Regions from separate parts of the Streptomyces sp. NPDC018029 genome, predicted to be linked through region 3. Evidence: riboswitches for the same ligand, from Rfam matches in the RefSeq annotation. Region 3 holds a riboswitch; each other region holds the start of a gene.

Region 1 (4,978 bases), on a different contig from region 3:
TTCTCGACCGAGTCCATCCACTTGAAGCAGAACTGCGCCTTCTCGCGGATCGAGGGGATCTCCTCCACCGCATCGAAAGCAGCCGCCCGGTCCTCGGGGTCGGGCAGATAGGTGTCGAGCAGCGTCAGATAGAACTGGACGTGCACGGCCTCCTCGAAGAGCTGACGGCTCAGGTAGAGCCGGGCCTCGGGGGAGTTGATGTGCTTGTAGAGCGTGAGCACGAGGTTGTTGGAGACGATCGAGTCGCCGGTCGCGAAGAACGCGACGAGCCGGCCGATCAGGTGCTGCTCCTCGGGCGTCATCTTCGCCAGGTCGGCGACGTCCGAGTGGAGGTCGACCTCCTCGACGGTCCAGGTGTTCTTGATCGCGTCCCGGTAGCGCTCGTAGAAGTCCGGGTAGCGCATGGGGCGCAGGGTCAGCTCGAAGCCCGGGTCGAGGAGGTTCTTCTCGCTGTTGGTCGTCGTGCTCATTACTGGCAGGCCTCGCAGGACTCGGGGTTTTCCAGGGAGCAGGCGACGGCTTCCTCGGCCGTGGCCTGCGCGGGGACGGGGGCGGTGGCGGCGGTCTGGGAGCCGCCGGCGGCGCGGGCGATGCGGGTGGCGGGGCGCGACCGCAGGTAGTACGTGGTCTTCAGGCCCGACTGCCAGGCGTACGCGTACATCGAGGAGAGCTTGCCGATGGTCGGCGTCTCCAAGAACAGGTTGAGCGACTGCGCCTGGTCCAGGAACGGGGTGCGCGCCGCGGCCATGTCGATCAGGCCGCGCTGCGGGATCTCCCACGCCGTGCGGTACAGCGCCCGCACGTCCTCGGGGATCCAGCCGAAGCCCTGCACCGAGCCGTTGGCCTCGCGCAGCGCCTCGCGGGTCTGCGCGTCCCAGACGCCGAGCCGCTTCAGCTCCTTCACGAGATAGGCGTTGACCTGGAGGAACTCGCCGGACAGCGTCTCGCGCTTGAAGAGGTTGGAGACCTGCGGCTCGATGCACTCGTAGACGCCCGCGATGGACGCGATGGTCGCGGTCGGCGCGATGGCGAGGAGCAGCGAGTTGCGCATGCCGGTGGTGGCGATACGGTCGCGCAGCGCCGCCCACCGCTCCGGCCAGGTCAGCTCGACGTCGTAGTGGTCCGGGTGCAGCACGCCGCGCGCGGTGCGGGTCTTCTCCCAGGCGGGCAGCGGGCCGTTGCGCTCGGCGAGGTCCGCGGACGCCTCGTACGCGGCGAGCATGATCCGCTCGGCGATCCGGGTGGACAGGGCGCGCGCCTCGGGGGAGTCGAAGGGCAGCTTCAGCTGGAAGAAGACGTCCTGGAGACCCATCGCGCCGAGGCCCACCGGGCGCCACTTGGCGTTGGAGCAGCCGGCCTGCTCGGTCGGGTAGAAGTTGATGTCGACGACGCGGTCGAGGAAGGTGACGGCGGTGCGGACGGTGTCGTCAAGACGCTCCCAGTCGATGTCCTGGGCGGCCGGGTCCACGAACGCGCCGAGGTTCACCGAGCCGAGGTTGCAGACGGCCGTCTCCCCGTCGTCCGTCACCTCCAGGATCTCCGTGCAGAGGTTCGAGGAGTGCACGGTGTGGCCGGGCTCCGCCGTCTGGTTGGCGGTGCGGTTGGCGGCGTCCTTGAACGTCATCCAGCCGTTGCCGGTCTGCGCGAGGGTGCGCATCATGCGGCCGTACAGGTCCCGCGCGGGGATGGTCTTCTTCGCGAGCCCTGCGGCCTCCGCCCGCCGGTAGGCGGCGTCGAACTCCTCGCCCCACAGGTCGACGAGCTCGGGGACGTCGGACGGCGAGAACAGTGACCACGGCTGGTCGGCGGCGACCCGGCGCATGAACTCGTCGGGGATCCAGTGCGCGAGGTTGAGGTTGTGCGTGCGCCGCTGGTCCTCACCGGTGTTGTCGCGCAGCTCCAGGAACTCCTCGATGTCGGAGTGCCAGGTCTCCAGGTAGACCGCGGCCGCGCCCTTGCGCCGGCCGCCCTGGTTCACGGCGGCGACCGAGGCGTCCAGGGTCTTCAGGAACGGCACGATGCCGTTGGAGTGCCCGTTCGTCCCGCGGATCAGCGAACCCCGGGAGCGGATGCGGGAGTACGAGAGGCCGATGCCGCCCGCGTGCTTGGAGAGCCGCGCGACCTGGTGGTAGCGGTCGTAGATCGAGTCGAGCTCGTCCAGCGGGGAGTCGAGGAGGTAGCAGGACGACATCTGCGGGTGGCGGGTGCCGGAGTTGAAGAGCGTCGGCGAGGACGGCAGGTAGTCCAGGCGGCTCATCAGGCGGTACAGCGCGGCGACCTCGTCGAGCGCGCGTTCGCTGCCGTCCTCCGCGAGGCCGCTCGCCACGCGCAGCATGAAGTGCTGCGGGGTCTCGATGACCTGGCGGGTGATCGGGTGGCGCAGCAGATAGCGGCTGTGCAGGGTGCGCAGTCCGAAGTACTCGAAGCGGAAGTCGGCGCCGTCGGCGAGCGCGGCCTCCACCAGCGCGTCGAGCCGGGCCGTGTGCTCGGTGACGAAGGACGCCGTGCGGTCGGCGATCAGGCCCTCGCGGTGGCCGACCGCGACGGAGTCGGTGAAGGAGCGCACGCCCTGTGTCGCCGCCTCCTCGCGGATGCCGATCGACAGGAGCCGGGCCGCCAGCTTGGAGTAGGCAGGGTCCTCCGAGATGAGCCCCGCGGCCGCCTCGGTCGCCAGCTCGCGCAGCTCCGCCTCGTCGGCCCGGGCCGAGCGGCCGCGCAGCGCGGCGGCGGCGACCCGGCCGGGGTCGGTGTCGGGGAGGTCGGCGGTGAGGTCGGTCAGGGTCCGCAGCAGCGCGGCCCCGGGTCCGTCGGTGCCTTCGGTACCCTCGGCGGTCGACTGTGACGGCGCTGACGCAGGTTCGGCAGGCGCGATGGTCACGTGGAGCTCTCCCTCGCTCGGCTCTGGGCCTGGGGGAGAGGACGGCACACACGGGCGCACCCGGGCAGGGCGGCGTACCGCGTCCACCGGCCCATTCCACGAGGCCCGGACGGTCGGCACCCGGGCCGGACGGCACGGGTGCACTGCCGGCAGGTCTTCGGACTCCGCGTACGACAAATGCGTACACGTCTACCGTTGCGGGACAGTTCCGGACTTGCACCGGATTCCCCTGCGGCGACAGCGAGCATGAGCATACATCTTGTGCCGCGCTCTTGAAGCAGGCCCACATCTTGTGTCGGCCCGCAGAGGGGGCGGCTAGAGTTTCAGCGCGTACGTCAGCAGCGGCACCGTCTCGATCGGGTTCCAGTCGCGCTCGGGCGTCCGCACGAAGCCGAGGCGCTCGTACAGCCGGTGGGCGGCGTGCATGGACGTCTGCGTGGACAGGACGAGCGCGCTGCGGCCCGCCTCCTCGGCGCGGCGCACGCACTCCCGTACGAGCGTCTCGCCCACACCCCGGCCCCGCGCCTCGGGGGAGACGGCCAGCATGCGTATCTCGGCCTCGCCGTCCCGCGCTATGTCGGCCATCGGCCCGCCGGACGGTACGTAGGTGACGCAGCCGAGCACCTTTCCGTCCGCCGCGGCCACCAGGACCTCGGCCGCCGCCGCCCGCGACGGCACGTCGCGCAGCACCGCGAGATAGGGGTCGTCCGCTCCGAAGTCCAGATGCCCGTCGGAGAGATAGGCCTGCGCGGTGAGGTCGCCGATGGCCTCGTGATCCTCGGGTCGTGCCTCTCTGATGCTGATCGTGAAATCCATGGGCGCAGTGTGCAACACGGGTACGACAAAGGGCCGCCGGTTTTTTCCGGCGGCCCGAGTCGCGTGCGCGGTGGCAGGGATCAGTGTCCGGCGCCCGCCGTCGCCTTCGGGAGTTCCTGTATGACACCGGGGTCGCCCGCGTCCGCCGTGTAGTCCTCCGGCGACGTCTCGTCGATGCCCTCGGGCGCCTTCAGCGCCTTCAGGACGAAGGTGAGGACCACGGTCACGACCACGTTCAGGACGAACGCGGTGAGGCCGATGTAGCCGATCTCGCCGATGCCCGGGATCGTGTCGGACGAGCCGCCGAAGTGCTTCTGCGTGGGCGAGGCGACGCCGTACGCGGCGAGCGTGCCGTAGACCATGCCGACCGCCCAGCCGGCGAGCAGCGCCCAGCGGTGGAACCACCGGGTGAACAGGCCGCCGACCAGCGCGGGCATCGTCTGCAGGATCCAGATGCCGCCCAGGAGCTGGAAGTTGATCGCGACGGTCTTGTCCATGCCGAGGACGAAGACGAGGGCGCCCACCTTCACCATGAGCGAGACCAGCTTGGAGACCTTGGTCTCCTGCTCGGGCGTCGCGTCGGGCTTGATGAAGTCCTTGTAGATGTTCCGGGTGAAGAGGTTCGCGGCCGCGATGGACATGATGGCGGCCGGGACGAGCGCGCCGATGCCGATAGCGGCGAACGCGACGCCCGTGAACCAGTCCGGGAACATGTTCTCGAAGAGCTGCGGGATCGCCAGCTGGCCGTTCTCGACCTTGACCCCGGCCGCGATCGCCATGAAGCCGAGCAGCGCGAGCAGGCCCAGCATCAGGGAGTACAGGGGCAGGATCGTGGTGTTGCGGCGGATCACGTTCCGGCTCTTGGAGGAGAGCGTCGCCGTGATCGAGTGCGGGTACATGAAGAGCGCGAGGGCCGAGCCGAGCGCCAGGGTCGCGTACGTCCACTGACCGGCCTCCGGCGGCGCGAGCGCGCCCCGCGGCTTGTCGGTCGCCGGGTTGGTCTGCGAGAACGCCTCGCCCGCCTTGGCGAAGATGTCGTCGAAGCCGCCGAGCTTGATCGGGATGTAGATGATCGCGACGACGATGACGAGATAGATCAAGCCGTCCTTCACGAACGCGATCAGCGCGGGCGCGCGCAGCCCCGACGAGTACGTGTACGCGGCGAGCACCGCGAACGCGATCAGCAGCGGCAGGTCCTTGATGAACCAGTTGGTGTCGGGGCCGCCGCCGATCCCCATGACGTCCAGGACGGCCTGGATTCCGACCAGTTGGAGCGCGATGTAC
Region 2 (4,978 bases), on a different contig from region 3:
GGGCGTGCGAGGCGAGCTGGCCCGTGGTGCAGGCGGGGTGGTCGCCGATGGCACGCAGCACGGTCGCACGGGTCCGGCCCAGGAGCGCGGTCAGGGCGGGCGGAGCGTCGGAGCCGGTCAGCGCTTCGGCGGTGAACACGGCGGGCACGGCGCCCGGCCGGTCGTCGTGCAGGGGATAGGTGATCCAGGGCTGGGGTTCGGCGGTGTCGTCCAGAGCGGGGTAGTGCGACCCGAACAGGGTGGGGATCAGGAGGAGCCCGCGCCCGCCGAGGCGGACGTCGGCGTCCCGTCCGGAAGCCATGGTCAGGTGCAGGACGGGCGGATCCCAGGTGATGTAGCGGGGGTTGAGCCCGCTCAGGAGACGCTCGACGCCGTGCCCGGCCAGTTGCTGGAGCCTGCGGGTGCGGTCGACCTGGGCGAGCCTGTCGATGCGCGACCAGTACGGCGCGATGAAGTGCTGGTGGGCATGGGCGACCGTGTCCGCCAACTCTCCCACCAGGGAAGGGTCCCGGCCGAGTGAGCGGACGGCCGGCGAGAGGCCCCGGGGGCGGCCGGGCGCCCACTGCCGCAGATCCTTCCGGACGCGGTCGGCAGGTGTGCCGCGCAGCCGGTCGACCAGGTCGTCCGGGTGGCCCTCGCCGCTCAGGTCCAGGAAGTCCACCGCCGCGCCGGTGGCGGGGATCAGCTCGCACAACGTCCCTATCCGGGGCGGCAGATGCCGGGCCGCCCGGCTGCGCCAGGCGTCGAACCGGACGGGGTGGGAGCGCTCCTGGAGCAATCGGACGGCGATCTCCAGTTCGAGCAAGGGCCGTGGCGCCGCGGCCAGTCGGGTGCGGGCCAGGTCTTCGGCGGTGAGGTGGATACGCAACGTCACCCGGGCGATCCTCCTCGCGGCCTTCGATTCGGGCCAGCCCGAAACGAGTCGATCAGTGGCGGCCAGCGGCCAACACTGGCGGGGCCGGGAGAACGCAGCACCGTCCCGGCCAGGGGGGGAGGACGGCGCCGCGCGGCACCTCGCTGCCCGCGGCGCCGGTGCCCGCCCCCGTGCTCCCAACGCTCCACTCCGACGGAAGGAAAATCTGTGCGTCACATGAAGAAGGCCGCCCTGCTCGTGTCCGCGACGGCTCTGACCACCGCGCTCGCTGCCACGCCCGCGGTGGCCGACACGCACGGGAGCAGCGCTCCGAAGGCCACCGCGTCCTCCGCCGCGAGCGAGGCGGCCGACAGGTCCGCGGACGAGTTCGGCGCGATGTCGTGGATCTATGTGGGCACCTACCGCACCCTGTCCGCGTGCGAGGCCGACGGCCGGAACTCCATCTACTCCGAGTGGGACTGCAAGAAGAACCCCAGCAGCGGCAAGTGGCAGCTGTGGGTGAACGACGAGTCCTGATCGAACGTCGAAGGCGCTGCGGCGCTGAGGCGTTGAGGCGCTGAGGAGTTGAGAACGACCGGCCATTGAGCGTCCAGGGCCCCCACCCCGAGGGTGGGGGCCCTGGACGTTCGGGGCCGCCAGACCTACGCATGGCCTCTGAGCAGGGGCGTATGCGGTGGTGGTGTGCGCTCGGGTGTGACACCGGCGCGACCGCCGTGCAAGTTGTCAGGGCGATTTTTGCGCACTAGTGTCACCACGCCTTGGTGCTCGGGAAATCCGGTGTGATGCCGGTGCGGCCCTCGCCACTGTGATCGGGAAGTCCGGCTCCAGCCCTCGCGGCAGCCACTGGGTACACACGTACCCGGGAAGGCGGAGTCCGGTCGGTACGACCCGTCAGCCAGGAGACCGGCCAAGGCACGTTGTCCATCCACGAGGTGCTGGAGAGGGTCTGCTGAGCCATGCACATAGCCGAGGGTTTCCTCCCGCCGGCGCACGCGATCGCCTGGGGCGTAGCGTCCGCGCCGTTCGTCGTCCACGGAGTCCGCTCCCTGACCCGTGAAGTCAAGGAACATCCGGAGAGCACGCTGCTCCTCGGTGCCTCCGGGGCCTTCACGTTTGTCCTTTCCGCGTTGAAAATCCCCTCGGTGACGGGCAGTTGCTCGCACCCGACGGGGACCGGGCTCGGGGCGATCCTGTTCCGGCCGCCGATCATGACGGTGCTCGGCACCATCACCCTGCTCTTCCAGGCCCTGCTGCTCGCCCACGGCGGACTCACCACCCTGGGCGCCAACGTGTTCTCCATGGCGATCATCGGCCCCTGGGCGGGTTACGCGGTCTACCGGCTCCTGAGGCGGTACGACGTGCCGCTCATGGTCACCGTGTTCTTCGGGGCGTTCGTCGCCGACCTGACCACGTACTGCGTCACCAGCGTCCAGCTGGCCCTGGCGTTCCCCGACCCCGGCAGCGGATTCCTGGGCGCCCTGGGCAAGTTCGGCGGCATCTTCGCCGTCACCCAGATCCCCCTGGCGGTCAGTGAAGGACTGCTCACCGTCCTGGTGATGCGCCTGCTCGTGCAGTCCAGCAAGGGCGAACTCACCCGCCTCGGCGTACTGCTGCAGCGCAAGCAGGCGGACACCACGAAGAAGGCGGACACGACGAAGAAGACCGAGACGGGGGCCAGTGCCTGATGAGCCGGAACGCGAAGATCAACACACTGCTGCTCCTCATCGTCGCCGCGCTCGCGGTCCTTCCCCTGGCGCTCGGTCTCGGCGACGACGAGGAAGAGCCGTTCGCCGGCGCCGACGCCCAGGCCGAGACGGCGATCACCGAGATCGACCCGGACTATGATCCATGGTTCTCGCCGCTGTACGAACCCCCGTCCGGGGAAGTCGAGTCGGCGCTGTTCGCCCTGCAGGCGGCCATCGGCGCGGGCGTCCTCGCCTACTACTTCGGGCTGCGCAAGGGCCGCCGCCAGGGCGCGGAACAGGCCCGGGCGGAAGCGGCACGGCCTGAAGCGGCGCGGCCTGAAGCGGCGCGGCCGGAGGCGTCGGACGGCTCCGACGAGCCGGTCGACGCGGGCGGCCCCCGGTCCGGGACCGAGCGGGTCTGACCCGGCGTGCTGCCCATCGACGCGGCGGCGCACAGCAGTCACTGGCGCCGCCGGCATCCCGTGGACAAGGCCGTGCTCGGTCTCGGCCTCACCGTCTTGGCCATCTCGCTGCCGCCCTGGCCGGGCGCCGTCCTGGTGCTGGTCGCCGCACTCGCCCTGCTGCTGGGCCCGGCGGGCGTGCCGCCCGGCAAACTGTGGCGCGCCTACCGCGTGCCGCTCGGCTTCTGCGTGACCGGCGCCCTGACTCTGCTCATCCAGGTCGGCGGTCCCGGCGGGTTCGTGGCGTTCGCGGACGGCGGCCCGGCGCGCGCGGGCGGTCTGCTCCTGCGGACCTCCGCGGCCTCGCTCGGCGTGCTCCTGTTCGCCTTCACCACGCCCATGTCGGACCTGCTGCCCCGCCTGGTGAAGGCGGGGGTGCCCGCGCCGGTCGTGGACGTGGCGCTGGTCACGTACCGGATGAGCTTCCTGCTCCTGGACTCTATGAGCCGGATCCGGCAGGCGCAGGCCGCCCGGCTCGGCCACACCACCCGCGCCGCCACCTGGCGCTCCCTGGCCGGCCTTGGCGCCACCGCGTTCGTGCGCGCCTTCGACCGGGCGAGCCGGCTGCAGGCCGGGCTCGCCGGGCGCGGCTACGACGGCACCCTGCGCGTCCTCGTGCCCGAGGCCCGGATCTCACGGCCCTTCCTCGCCGCCGGCGCGGTGCTTCTCGTGGGCCTGGTGGCCCTGACCCTCGTACTGGAAAGGTTCCTTCCATGAGCGCCACGAGTGCGACGAGCGCCGGGGGCGGCGCGAGCGCCATGAGTCAGCCCGTGGTCGCTCTCCGCGCGGTGTCCTACGCGTACGAGGACGGGCCCACCGTGCTCAGCGGCCTCGACTTCGACGTCGTCGAGGGCCGTGCCCTCGCGCTGCTCGGACGCAACGGCAGCGGCAAGACCACCCTCATGCGGCTGCTCAGCGGCGGACTGCGGCCCGCCTCCGGCGAGTTGACGGTCGAGGGTGTCCCCGTGACGTACCACCGCAAGGGCCTGACCCGGCTGCGCACGACCGTGCAGCTGGTGGTGCAGGACCCGGACGACCAGCTGTTCGCCGCGTCGGTCGAACAGGACGTCTCCTTCGGCCCCTTGAACCTCGGCCTGCCCGACGCCGAGGTCCGGGCCCGAGTCGCCGAGGCGCTCGCCGCCCTCGACATCACAGCGCTCGCCGACCGGCCCACCCACCTGCTCTCCTACGGCCAGCGGAAGCGGACCGCCATCGCCGGAGCCGTGGCGATGCGCCCCCGCGTACTCATCCTCGACGAGCCGACCGCGGGACTCGACCCCGACGGCCAGGAACGCCTCCTCGCCACCCTGCAACGGCTGCGGGACGCCGGGACGACCGTGGTCATGGCGACCCACGACGTCGACCTGGCCCTGCGCTGGGCCGACGACGCGGCGCTGCTCACCCCCTCCGGAGTGCGGACGGGGCCGGTGGCCGAGACGCTGGCCCGGCGGGACCTCCTGGCCGAGGCCGGGCTGCACCTGCCGTGGGGCATCGCCGTCGGCGAGCTGCTGCGCACGTGCGGGCTGGCGGCGGATACGGAGAAGGAGCCGCGTACGGCGGAGGAGTTGGCGGCCCTGGCCGCCGGGGCCCGTGACCGAGGCTCTTCTCAGCAGTGCCGGTACACGTAGCCGTCCTCGCCTGCGGCGCGTACGTCGCGGTCGCGCAGCGTCACGGAGAGCTTCTTGCCCCAGGTGCGGCAGGCGGTGTCGAAGTCCTTCGTCACGTACTCGATGTCGAAGACCTTCCCGTCGTACGCGGACGCGAAGTCCGGGCACTCCTTGTAGCGCGCGCACTCCTCGGTCACGGCGAAGTCGAAGCCGATCCGCTCACGGTGGTCCAGCAGGTCGGTGGTGTTCTTCTGGGCGATGGCCAGGCCCTGGCGGTGCGCGCGCTGGGCGAGGAGGCGGGCGAAGGCGGCCGCGTCGTCGGTGGTGAGCAGACCGTCCGAGCGTTCGTAG
Region 3 (4,978 bases):
GGACTGAATCCGGGCAGAAATCCGTGCAGACGGCAGCGAAATTTGTTGTAGTGGACAGGTTCTGTTCACCCGGCGGGCCGTTCGCTCAGCGGAGCCTCAAATCCGGATAACGATCCCGTCACTTCATTGTCCGCCTTTGTCGCGTCAAGTGAAGTTTGTCCGCTTCTTCTTGTGGGGTGCGCCACAGGTGGCTCATTCCCTCACTGTTGCCACCGTGATAAATCTTCACGACCACTCGGCTACGCCACCCATGTCGCCGAGGGCGCTCGAGTCGGCAGACCGCCGGTAGCACTCCATTCGTATCCGGGGGGATCAGGACCTGATCCGCAGCCACAACGCAGATGTGCGGGCGCGGATCAGCATGGAGAAAGGCGTCACCATGACCTCAGTGCAGGTCGAAGAGCAGCACGACGAGCACGGCGGCAACGGTGTCGCGCAGGACGGCTCGTCCGGCGAGGGTTACCAGCGCGGGCTCGGAGCCCGGCAGATCCAGATGATCGCGATCGGCGGTGCCATCGGCACCGGCCTGTTCCTCGGCGCGGGCAAGGCCATTCACAAGGCCGGCCCCAGCCTCATCCTGGCGTACGCCATCGCGGGCCTCGTCATCTTCTTCATCATGCGGGCGCTCGGCGAGCTCCTCATGTACCGGCCCGTGTCCGGCTCCTTCTCGGAGTACGCCCGTGAGTTCATGGGCCCGTTCTTCGGATTCGTGACCGGCTGGACGTACTGGCTCTTCTGGGTCGTCACCGGCATCACGGAAGTGACAGCGGCCGCCCAGTACATGCAGTACTGGACACACGGCTCCGTCCCGCAATGGGCGTACGCGCTGATCTTCACGGTCATCCTGTACGGCGCGAACCTCATCTCCGTGAAGCTCTTCGGCGAGCTGGAGTTCTGGTTCTCGATGGTCAAGGTCACCGCCATCATCGGCATGATCCTGATCTGCATCGGCATCCTCACCATCGGCTTCTCCGACGCCGGTGACACCGCGACCGTGGCCCACCTGTGGAACCAGGGCGGCTTCTTCCCGAACGGCATCGGCTCCACGCTGATGACGCTGCAGATCGTGATGTTCGCCTTCCTCGCCGTCGAGCTCGTCGGCGTCACCGCGGGCGAGTCCAAGGACCCGAAGACCGTCCTGCCCAAGGCCATCAACACCGTGCCGTGGCGCATCGCCGTCTTCTACGTCGGCGCGCTCATCATGATCCTGTCGGTCGTGCCGTGGACGCACTTCCAGCCGGGCGTCTCGCCGTTCGTCGCGGCCTTCGAGAAGATGGGCCTCGGCGTCGGCGCCGCGATCGTGAACTTCGTGGTCCTCACCGCCGCGCTCTCCTCCTGCAACTCCGGCATGTACTCCACCGGCCGCATGCTGCGCGACCTGGCGATGAACGGCCAGGGCCCGAAGTTCTTCACCAAGCTCACGAAGAACGGCCTGCCGCTCATCGGCACCACGGCCTCCGCCGCGTTCATGCTGGTCGGCGTCTGGATCAACTACCAGTGGCCGGGCGAGGCGTTCAACTACGTCGTCTCCTTCGCGACCATCTCCGGCATGTGGGCTTGGATCATGATCCTGGCCTGCCAGATCCGCTACCGCCGCAAGGCCGACCGCGGCGAGCTGCCGCAGTCCACCTTCCGGGCCCCGGGCGCCCCGTACACCAGCTGGTTCGCGCTGCTCTTCATCGGCATGGTCATCGTGATGATGGGCGTCGACAAGGACGCGCGGATCTCGCTGTACGCCGCTCCGGTCTGGGCCGCGATTCTCGGCGTCTCCTACCTGGTCCTCAAGAGCCGCAACCCGCAGGCCGCGGCGTTCAACAAGCGGAAGATCGGCCTCCCCGAGGACGCCTCCGCGGATGCCTCCACCGGCGACCGCCTCTCCAAGGACTGACCGGCTCCCCAAGGCCGCTGTCCAGCATTCGGGCCCGCGCGTACCACACTCCGGTACGCACGGGCCCCTCTGCTTATCCTGGCGCCATGCTGACCATCACCCAGGCCCTCCACGACCAGATCGTCGCGCACGCGCGCCAGGACCACCCCGACGAGGCGTGCGGCGTGGTCGCGGGCCCGGCGGGCACCGGCCGCCCCGAGCGGTTCATCCCGATGCTCAACGCCGCGCGCTCGCCCACGTTCTACGAGTTCGACTCGGGCGACCTGCTCAAGCTCTACCGCGAGCTCGACGACCGCGACGAGGAGCCGGTGATCATCTACCACTCGCACACGGCGACCGAGGCCTACCCCTCGCGCACCGACATCACGTACGCCAACGAACCCGGCGCCCACTACGTCCTGGTCTCCACGGCGGACACCGACGACGCGGGCCCCTTCCAGTTCCGCTCGTACCGGATCGTCGACGGCGAGGTCACCGAGGAAGACGTAAAGGTCGTACAGGCATACTGAGCTTTACTCACGAGGGCGGCAGGACCCAGGAAGCCGGTGCGAACCCGGCACGGTCCCGCCACTGTGACCCCGCCCCACCGGCACGCGCCGGCCGGGGCGGGGGAGTCAGGAACTGACCTGCCGCCTTCCTCCACACGACGCAGGGGACGCGGAAATCCCCTGGAGGAGGCAGTTCAGCCATGTCCCGACCGATACGTGCCCTGGCCGCCGCGGCCCTGCTCGTCCCGCTCGCCGCGTGCTCCTCGTCCGGCTCCGGCGGTGACAGCAAGCCCGCCGCCAAGACCGCAGGATTCCCGTACACCGTCACCAACTGCGGCGTGAAGACCACCTACGACGCACCTCCGAAGCGCGCCGTCACCATGAACCAGCACACCACCGAAGTGATGCTGGAACTCGGTCTGAAGGACCACATCGCCGGCACCGCCTACCTCGACGACAAGGTCCTCCCGAAGTATGAGAAGGCCTACAAGTCGCTCCCGGTGCTCGCCAAGGAGTACCCCTCCTACGAGAAGCTGCTCTCCGCCAATCCCGACTTCGTCTACGGCGGTTACGCCAGCGCCTTCCTCGCCGGCGACGGCCGCAGCCGCTCGGCACTCGCCAAGTCCGGCATCGAGAGCCGCCTCAACGTAGAGGGCTGCGCCAAGAAGCCCGTCTCCATGGACGACGTCTACCGCGAGGTCCGCGAGGTCGGCTCCACCTTCGGGGTGCGGGCCCGCGCCGACCGCTGGGTGAAGGGCGCCCAGCGCGAACTGGCCGCCACCGCCAAGAAGTCCAAGGACAAGAAGCCGCTCTCCGTCTTCGTCTACGACAGCGGCGACAAGACGGCGTTCACCGCGGGCGGCCGCGGCATCGGCAACGACATCATCGAGCGGGCGGGCGGCCGCAACATCTTCGCCCACGTCGACAAGTCCTTCAGCGACGCGTCCTGGGAATCGGTCGTCGAGCGCAGGCCCGAGACGATCCTGATCCTCGACTACGGCGCCACCACGGTCGCCCAGAAGAAGAAGCGCCTCCTGGAGGACCCCGTCCTCAAGGACGTCCCCGCCGTCAAGAACAAGCGCTTCGCGGTCCTGCGGCTCTCCGACATGGTCACGGGAGTACGAGCACCCGAGGCGGTGAGGAAGCTGGCGGCACAGCTGTGAAGCACCTGCGCTACGCCACCGTCGTGACGACGCTCTGCGCGGCCCTCGCGGTGGCGCTCGTGGCCGGTCTCGCCCTCGGCTCCGTCCGCATCCCTGCCGCCGACGTCCTGGACATCCTCACGGGCCGCGCCGAACCCTCCCCGTTCCGCACGATCGTTTTGGACGTCCGCCTGCCCAGAGTCCTGCTCGGGGCGACGGTGGGCGCCGGGCTCGCGGTCATCGGCACCGTCCTGCAAGCCCTCGTCCGCAACCCCCTCGCCGACCCGTTCCTGCTCGGCGTCTCCTCGGGCGCCTCCGTCGGCGCGGTCTGCGCGATCGTGCTCGGCAGCGTCTTCGGCCTCGGCGCGGCCCTGTCCACCACCGTCACGATCCCGGCCGCCTCCTTCGCGGGCGCGCTGCTCTCCCTCGTCCTCATCTACGCCCTGGCCCGCGGCGGCGGCAGCTTCGCCACCGGCCGCCTGATTCTCGCGGGCGTCGCCGTCTCGTACATCCTGACCGCGCTGACCAGCCTCATCCTCGTCACCGCCGACAGCGCGGACCACCTCAAGGAAGTCCTGTACTGGACGCTGGGCGGCCTCGGCAGCGCCCGCTGGGACATGCTCGCCCTGCCCTGCGCCACCCTCGCCGTCGGCACGGCCCTCCTGGTGTCCATGGCCCGGCCCCTCGACCTGCTCCTCGCCGGGGAGGAGGGCGCCACCGTCCTCGGCCTGCACGCCGCCCGCTTCCGCGCCGGCGTCTTCGTCCTCGCCTCGCTCCTGACCGGCGTCCTCGTCGCGTACAGCGGAGCCATCGGCTTCGTCGGCCTCATGGTGCCGCACGCCGCCCGCATGCTGGTCGGCGCCGCGCACCGCGCGCTGCTCCCCGTGGTGGCGCTGATGGGCGCGGTCTTCCTGGTCGTCGCCGACCTCGCCGCACGCACCGTCGCCGCGCCGCAGGACATCCCCGTCGGCGTGCTCACCGCGCTGACCGGCGGCCCGTTCTTCCTGTGGCTGCTGCGGCGGCGTACCGAAGGAGTCCCGGCATGACCGGCGAGCTGCGCACCCAGGCCCTCTCGTACGAGATCGACGGCAGGCGGCTCGTCGACGCCGTGGACCTCACCGCCGCCCCCGGCGAGACCGTCGGCGTCGTCGGCCCCAACGGCAGCGGCAAGACGACGCTGCTCCGCTGCGTCTACGGCACGCTGCGCCCCACCGCGGGCCACGCACTCCTCGACGGCGACGACCTGCACACGATGACCCCGAAGGCCCGCGCCCGGCGCCTGGCCACCGTGCCGCAGGACGGGCAGGCGGCGTTCGAGCTGACCGTCCGGCAGGTGGTCGCGATGGGCCGCTCCCCGCACAAGCGGTTCTGGGAGGCGGACACGGCGGCCGACGAGGAACTCGTCACGGCGGCCCTCGCCCGCGTCGGCGTCGAGGAGCTGGCCGACCGCGCCTTCCCCT
Region 4 (4,978 bases), 850 kb from region 3:
GTACAGCACGGCCACGAACGCCGGTACGCCGATGAGCGAGGTCACCACGCCGACCGGGACCTCCTGGGGTTCCAGTGCCGTGCGGGCCAGCGTGTCCACCCAGACCAGGAAGACCGCGCCGGCGAGCGCGGTGACCGGGAGCAGCCGGGCGTGGCCGGAGCCGACGACCGCGCGGGCCGCGTGCGGCAGGACGAGGCCGACGAAGCCGATGGCGCCCGCCGAGCTGACGAGGGCCGCGGTCAGGAGAGCGGTCGTGCAGAGCAGGACGAGCCGGGTGCGGGCCACCCGGACGCCCAGCGCCGCCGCGGCCTCCGGGCCGAACGCGAAGGCGTCGAGCGTGCGGGCGTGGCCCAGGCAGACGACCAGCGTGACCGCGAGCACCGCGCCGCACAGCCAGACGTCCGTCCAGCCGGTACCGCTGAGGGAGCCGAGGAGCCAGAAGAGGATGCCGCGGGTGGTCTCCGCGTCGCCCGCCGTGAGGACGACGAACGACGTGAGCGCGGAGAACAGCTGCATGGCCGCCACGCCGGACAGCACGACCCGGTCCGTCGTGTCGCCGAGCGTGTGGCTCAGGAGCAGGACCAGCGCGAAGGAGCAGAGCGCGCCCGCGAAGGCGCCCGCCGAGGCCGAGACCGCTCCCCCGCCGACGCCGAGGACGACGACCGCGACCGCTCCCGTGGACGCCCCGGACGACACCCCGAGCACGAACGGGTCGGCGAGCGGGTTGCGGAGCAGCGACTGCATGACCGCCCCGCAGACCGCGAGGCCCGCGCCGCAGACCGCGGCGAGCAGGGTGCGGGGCATCCGCAGGTTCCAGACGATGCCGTCCCTGATCGGGGTGAGGGGGCTCTCGCCCCAGCCGAGGTGCGCGACGACGGTCGCCCACACGTCCGGCACGGAGATGTCCGCGGGCCCGATGGTGACGGCCACGGAGACGGACAGGACGAGCGCGGCGACCCCGGCCACCCAGAGGAGGCCGAGCCGCAGTCCGTGCCGTATGAAGACGACGGGTGCGGGGACCGTGTCCCTGCCGGGTGCTGCCTCCGTCACTTGACGAGCCCGAATTTCCGCAGGCCCGCGGCGACCTGTTCGATGCCGTCGACCGTGCGGATCGTGGGGTTCATGGCCTGGCCGCTGAGGAGGACGTACCGCTTCTTCTTCACGGCGGTCAGGTTCTTCGTCGCCGGGTTGGTCTCCAGGAACTTGATCTTCGCGGCCGCGCTCTCGGCCGACTGCGACTTGCGTGTGAGGTCGCCGATGACGAGGACGTCGGGGTCGCGGTCGGCGACGGTCTCCCAGTTGATCTGGGGCCATTCCTCGCGGGTGTCGTCGAAGACGTTCTTCGCGCCGAGTTCGCGGGTGATGATGCCGGGCGCGCCGCAGCAGCCCGCCATGTAGGGGGCGTCGGAGTTGGCGAACCAGTACAGGAGCGTCACGTCGGAGGCGGCCGCCTCGTCGATGTCCTTCGTGGCCTTCGTGATGCGGCCCTTCAGGTCCGCGACCAGCTTCTCGCCGCGCTTCCCGACGTGGAAGACCTTCGCCAGGTCGCGCACCTCTTTGTAGACGGTGTCCATGGTGAGGGTCTTGACGCGTTTGCCGTCGCCGCCGCTGTCGTTGTCCTTGCCCGCGCAGTCGGTGGGCGAGACGTAGACGGGGACGCCGAGTTCGGTGAACTTCGTGCGCTCGGCGACGCCGCCCTTGCCGACCGTGTAGAGGAAGGAGGCGCTGACGAAGTCGGGCTCCTTGGAGAGGACCTTCTCCAGCGCCGGGTAGCGGTCGGCGAGCCGCTCCACCTTCGCGTTGTCCTTCTCCAGGTTCTTCAGGACCGGGTCGGTCCAGGTGCCGGTGCCGACCATGCGGTCGGCGAGGCCGAGGGAGAGGAGGATCTCCGTGGAACCCTGGTCGAGGGAGACGGCCCGCCGGGGCGGCGCGTCGACCTTCGCCTCCTTGCCACAGGAGGCGACCGTCACCGGATAGCCGTCGGCGCTCCCGCCCGCCGACTTCTCCGCGGAGCCGCCGCCGCACGCGGTGAGCGTGAGCGTGCCGGCACAGAGCAGGGCGGACAGAGTGGATATACGGGCTGTCGAGGACACGTGATCCCTTGGGTCTCGCGGCTCATACGCGGAGCCTGGCCTGCGTCACGACCTCCGTCGCCCGGTGTGCGAGCGGAGGCGCCAGCAGGTCTTCGGACTCGGGATCGACCGGGCGGGGCGCCTTCCCGGGCGTCCTGGAACGCCCAGTGGCCGTGGCCCCGCCCGTCCCCCTCACCGCTGCGCGTCAGTTCCGGATTCGCACCGGATTCCCTGGCCCAGGTGTGGGTTTGACTGGCTTGCGCAAGTTATCACGCGCCCTCGCGGGGGCGATCCGGGCCGTGGACCGGTGCGGGCCTCGGCTCGCCGCGGTAGGTACCGAAGGACCAGCGGTTTCCCTCGGGGTCCTCGATGCCGAACTCGCGGCTGCCGTACGGCTTGTCCTCGATCTCTCGGGTGATCTTGACGCCGGCCTCGGTGAGGCGGGCGTACAGGGCGTCCACGTGGTCGGTGACGACGTAGGCACCGGACGTGCCCGGCTTTCCGCAGGCCGCGGCCGCCGACTCGGGGTCGTACGAGCCGAGCATGATGCCGCCGCCCTCGGGCCAGTCGAGCTGGGCGTGGGCCACGCGGCCGCCGTCCTCGTAGACGGCGGTGCGCAGGAAGCCGACGGTGCCGACGAGGAAGTCGATCAGCGCGAGGGCGTCCTCGGCCTGGAGCGCCGGCCAGATGGCGGGGGCGGGTGCGGTTCCAGGGGCGCCAGGGGCACCAGGCGTGGTGTCAGGTGTGGTGTCAGGTGTGGTGTTCATGTCTCTCACTCTTCTCCGCCGTCGTGCGCCCCGGCTTGGATATTCCGGCACTCCTCGGCCAGCCAGCGGGTGGGGCTCGCCTCCGTGTACTGCCGGAAGTCGCGGACGAGGTGGGAGTGGTCGTAGTAGCCGGTGTCGGCGGCGACCCGGGCGAGGTCCGGCGGCCCGCCCGCCGCGACGGCACGGACCACGGCGGCCTTGGCGTGCTGGAAACGCATCAGGCGGGCGGCCTGTTTGGGGCTCAGCCCGGTCTCGGCGCGGAACAGCGCGGTCAGCCGGCGCTCGCTGAGCGCCACGTGCCGTGACAGGCCGCCGAGGGTGCCCGCGCCCCGGTGCCTGGCCAGCCACGCCCATGCCTCGGCGACCTCCGGGCGCACGGCCCCGGCGGCGCGGTCCTCGGCCGCGCGCCGCCGCAGATAGCCGGAGAGCAGGGCGAAGCGGTCCTCCCAGCGGTCCAGTTCGCACAGGCGCTCGCGGAGGTCGGCGGCGCGGTCGCCGAGGACGTCGGTGCCGCCGACGACGAGCTGTCCGGCCAGTTCCGCGGCGGGCAGACCGAGGAGCGGGCGGGCCGCGAGGGGGTGCACGGCGAGCTGGATGCCCGCCTCGTGCTCGGGCTGTACGACGTACGCGGGGCTCTGGTGCAGGCCGCCCACGACGATGTCGGTGCGCGCCGCGTCCGGTCCCGTGGCCTGGCCGGGGGTGGCGCCGGTGGCGATGGGGCCGTCCAGCGAGAAGATCAAGGTCAGATACGGGGACGGGAGGCCCCGGTGCAGGGCGGGCCGCTGCCCCGCGGTGCGGTAGCCGACCGCGGAGACGACCATGCCGCCGAGCCGTGGAACGGTCCGGACGAACTCACGGGAGCCCATGCGTTCCAGTATGCGGGGCGTGGCCCGGACGCGTCGCGGAGTCCCCTACCGCTACCCCCGTCCCCCTCCCCCATACCCCCCGCCCCCGGTGACTTCGATCATGGGAAATGAGCGTCCCGGCCCATAGCATGGCGCGCCGCTCCGGACGGGGCCGCGCATCGCTTTCAGGAAACGGCAGGGACGTAGAGACATGGCAGTACGGGCAAAGGGCAAGCTGGCCGTCATCGGTGCCACGGGGGCGCTGGCCGCCGCCGTCCTCGCGGGCAGCGCACTGTGGCCGACGAGCGAGGCGACCGCCGCCGACACCTCCGTGGCCACCGCCCGTGAGCTGTCGCACTGGCCGAAGCCCGTCGCGAAGAAGCTCGGCAAGGTCATCGCGGAGAACGGCCACAAGGGCGCGTACGCCGTCTTCGACGCGGACAACACGACGTACCGCAACGACCTCGAAGAGTCGCTGCTGCCCTTCCTGGAGATGAAGGGCGTCCTGAGCCGCAAGACCATGGACCCGTCCCTGAAAGTCATCCCCTTCAAGGACAAGGCCGGGCACAAGGAGAGCCTCTACAGCTACTACAACCGGCTGTGCGAGGTGGACGACCAGGTCTGCTACCCCTGGGCCGCGCAGATCTTCTCCGGCCTCACGCTGAAGGAGCTCAAGGGGTACGTCGACGAACTCCTGGGGTACAAGAAGCCGATCCCCGCCGAGTACTACGAGGACGGCAAGCTCACGAAGACCGAGGTGAAGGCGCCGGAGGTCTCGCGCGGCATGCAGCAGTTGTACAGGACGCTGCGCTCGCACGGCATCGAGGTGTACGTGGTCAGCGCGGCCGGCGAGGACCTGGTGCGCATGGTCCTCGCCGACCCGAAGTACGGCTACGGCGTGAAGCCGCAGAACGTCATCGGGGTGTCCATGCAGCTCAAGGACCGCAGGACCGGTGAGGTGACCAGCTCACGCAAGGAGATCGCCGAGGGCCGCTTCGGTAAGAAGGACCGCGAGAAGCTCGCACAGCGCGAGCTGACGCCGAACCTGTGGGCGCCGCTGACCTGGTACGAGGGCAAGCCCGCGGCGATCAACACGTACATCGACGAGTGGAAGAAGCCGATCCTCGCGGCCGGTGACACGCCGGTCAGCGACGGGCCGATGCTGTTCCACTCCGCCGACGTGGAACACGGCGGCGTACGCGTCTGGGTCAACCGCAAGGACTCCTACATGAAGCAGCTCGACGGGATGAAGAAGAAGAACGCCGAGCGGCAGCGCGAGCTGGGCCAGAAGGTG

Evidence for each region. Region 3 has a riboswitch for cobalamin ahead of ACH4D5_RS04000 (ABC transporter substrate-binding protein). Riboswitches for the same ligand answer to the same signal wherever they lie in the genome.
Region 1: another riboswitch for cobalamin. It lies ahead of ACH4D5_RS11730 (ribonucleoside-diphosphate reductase subunit alpha); the one in region 3 lies ahead of ACH4D5_RS04000 (ABC transporter substrate-binding protein).
Region 2: another riboswitch for cobalamin. It lies ahead of ACH4D5_RS25045 (energy-coupling factor ABC transporter permease); the one in region 3 lies ahead of ACH4D5_RS04000 (ABC transporter substrate-binding protein).
Region 4: another riboswitch for cobalamin. It lies ahead of ACH4D5_RS00275 (ABC transporter substrate-binding protein); the one in region 3 lies ahead of ACH4D5_RS04000 (ABC transporter substrate-binding protein).

Annotation. Positions count from the first base shown of each region.
Region 1 covers NZ_JBIRFV010000003.1:675,452-680,429, forward strand. Annotated here, with positions in the region: gene ACH4D5_RS11725 (ribonucleotide-diphosphate reductase subunit beta) at 1-470, opposite strand, end outside; gene ACH4D5_RS11730 (ribonucleoside-diphosphate reductase subunit alpha) at 470-2,878, opposite strand; cobalamin riboswitch at 3,009-3,139, opposite strand; gene ACH4D5_RS11735 (GNAT family N-acetyltransferase) at 3,194-3,694, opposite strand; gene mctP (monocarboxylate uptake permease MctP) at 3,775-4,978, opposite strand, start outside.
Region 2 covers NZ_JBIRFV010000008.1:242,685-247,662, reverse strand. Annotated here, with positions in the region: gene ACH4D5_RS25055 (ArsR/SmtB family transcription factor) at 1-874, opposite strand, end outside; gene ACH4D5_RS25050 (hypothetical protein) at 1,082-1,390, shown strand; cobalamin riboswitch at 1,617-1,801, shown strand; gene ACH4D5_RS25045 (energy-coupling factor ABC transporter permease) at 1,831-2,559, shown strand; gene ACH4D5_RS25040 (energy-coupling factor ABC transporter substrate-binding protein) at 2,559-2,981, shown strand; gene cbiQ (cobalt ECF transporter T component CbiQ) at 2,988-3,737, shown strand; gene ACH4D5_RS25030 (energy-coupling factor ABC transporter ATP-binding protein) at 3,779-4,648, shown strand; gene ACH4D5_RS25025 (endo alpha-1,4 polygalactosaminidase) at 4,627-4,978, opposite strand, start outside.
Region 3 covers NZ_JBIRFV010000001.1:904,381-909,358, reverse strand. Annotated here, with positions in the region: gene ACH4D5_RS04015 (DUF2017 domain-containing protein) at 1-7, shown strand, start outside; gene ACH4D5_RS04010 (amino acid permease) at 380-1,888, shown strand; gene ACH4D5_RS04005 (Mov34/MPN/PAD-1 family protein) at 1,975-2,397, shown strand; cobalamin riboswitch at 2,370-2,533, shown strand; gene ACH4D5_RS04000 (ABC transporter substrate-binding protein) at 2,577-3,539, shown strand; gene ACH4D5_RS03995 (FecCD family ABC transporter permease) at 3,536-4,564, shown strand; gene ACH4D5_RS03990 (ABC transporter ATP-binding protein) at 4,561-4,978, shown strand, end outside.
Region 4 covers NZ_JBIRFV010000001.1:58,793-63,770, forward strand. Annotated here, with positions in the region: gene ACH4D5_RS00270 (FecCD family ABC transporter permease) at 1-999, opposite strand, end outside; gene ACH4D5_RS00275 (ABC transporter substrate-binding protein) at 1,047-2,093, opposite strand; cobalamin riboswitch at 2,159-2,344, opposite strand; gene ACH4D5_RS00280 (VOC family protein) at 2,342-2,839, opposite strand; gene ACH4D5_RS00285 (helix-turn-helix domain-containing protein) at 2,845-3,705, opposite strand; gene ACH4D5_RS00290 (haloacid dehalogenase-like hydrolase) at 3,896-4,978, shown strand, end outside.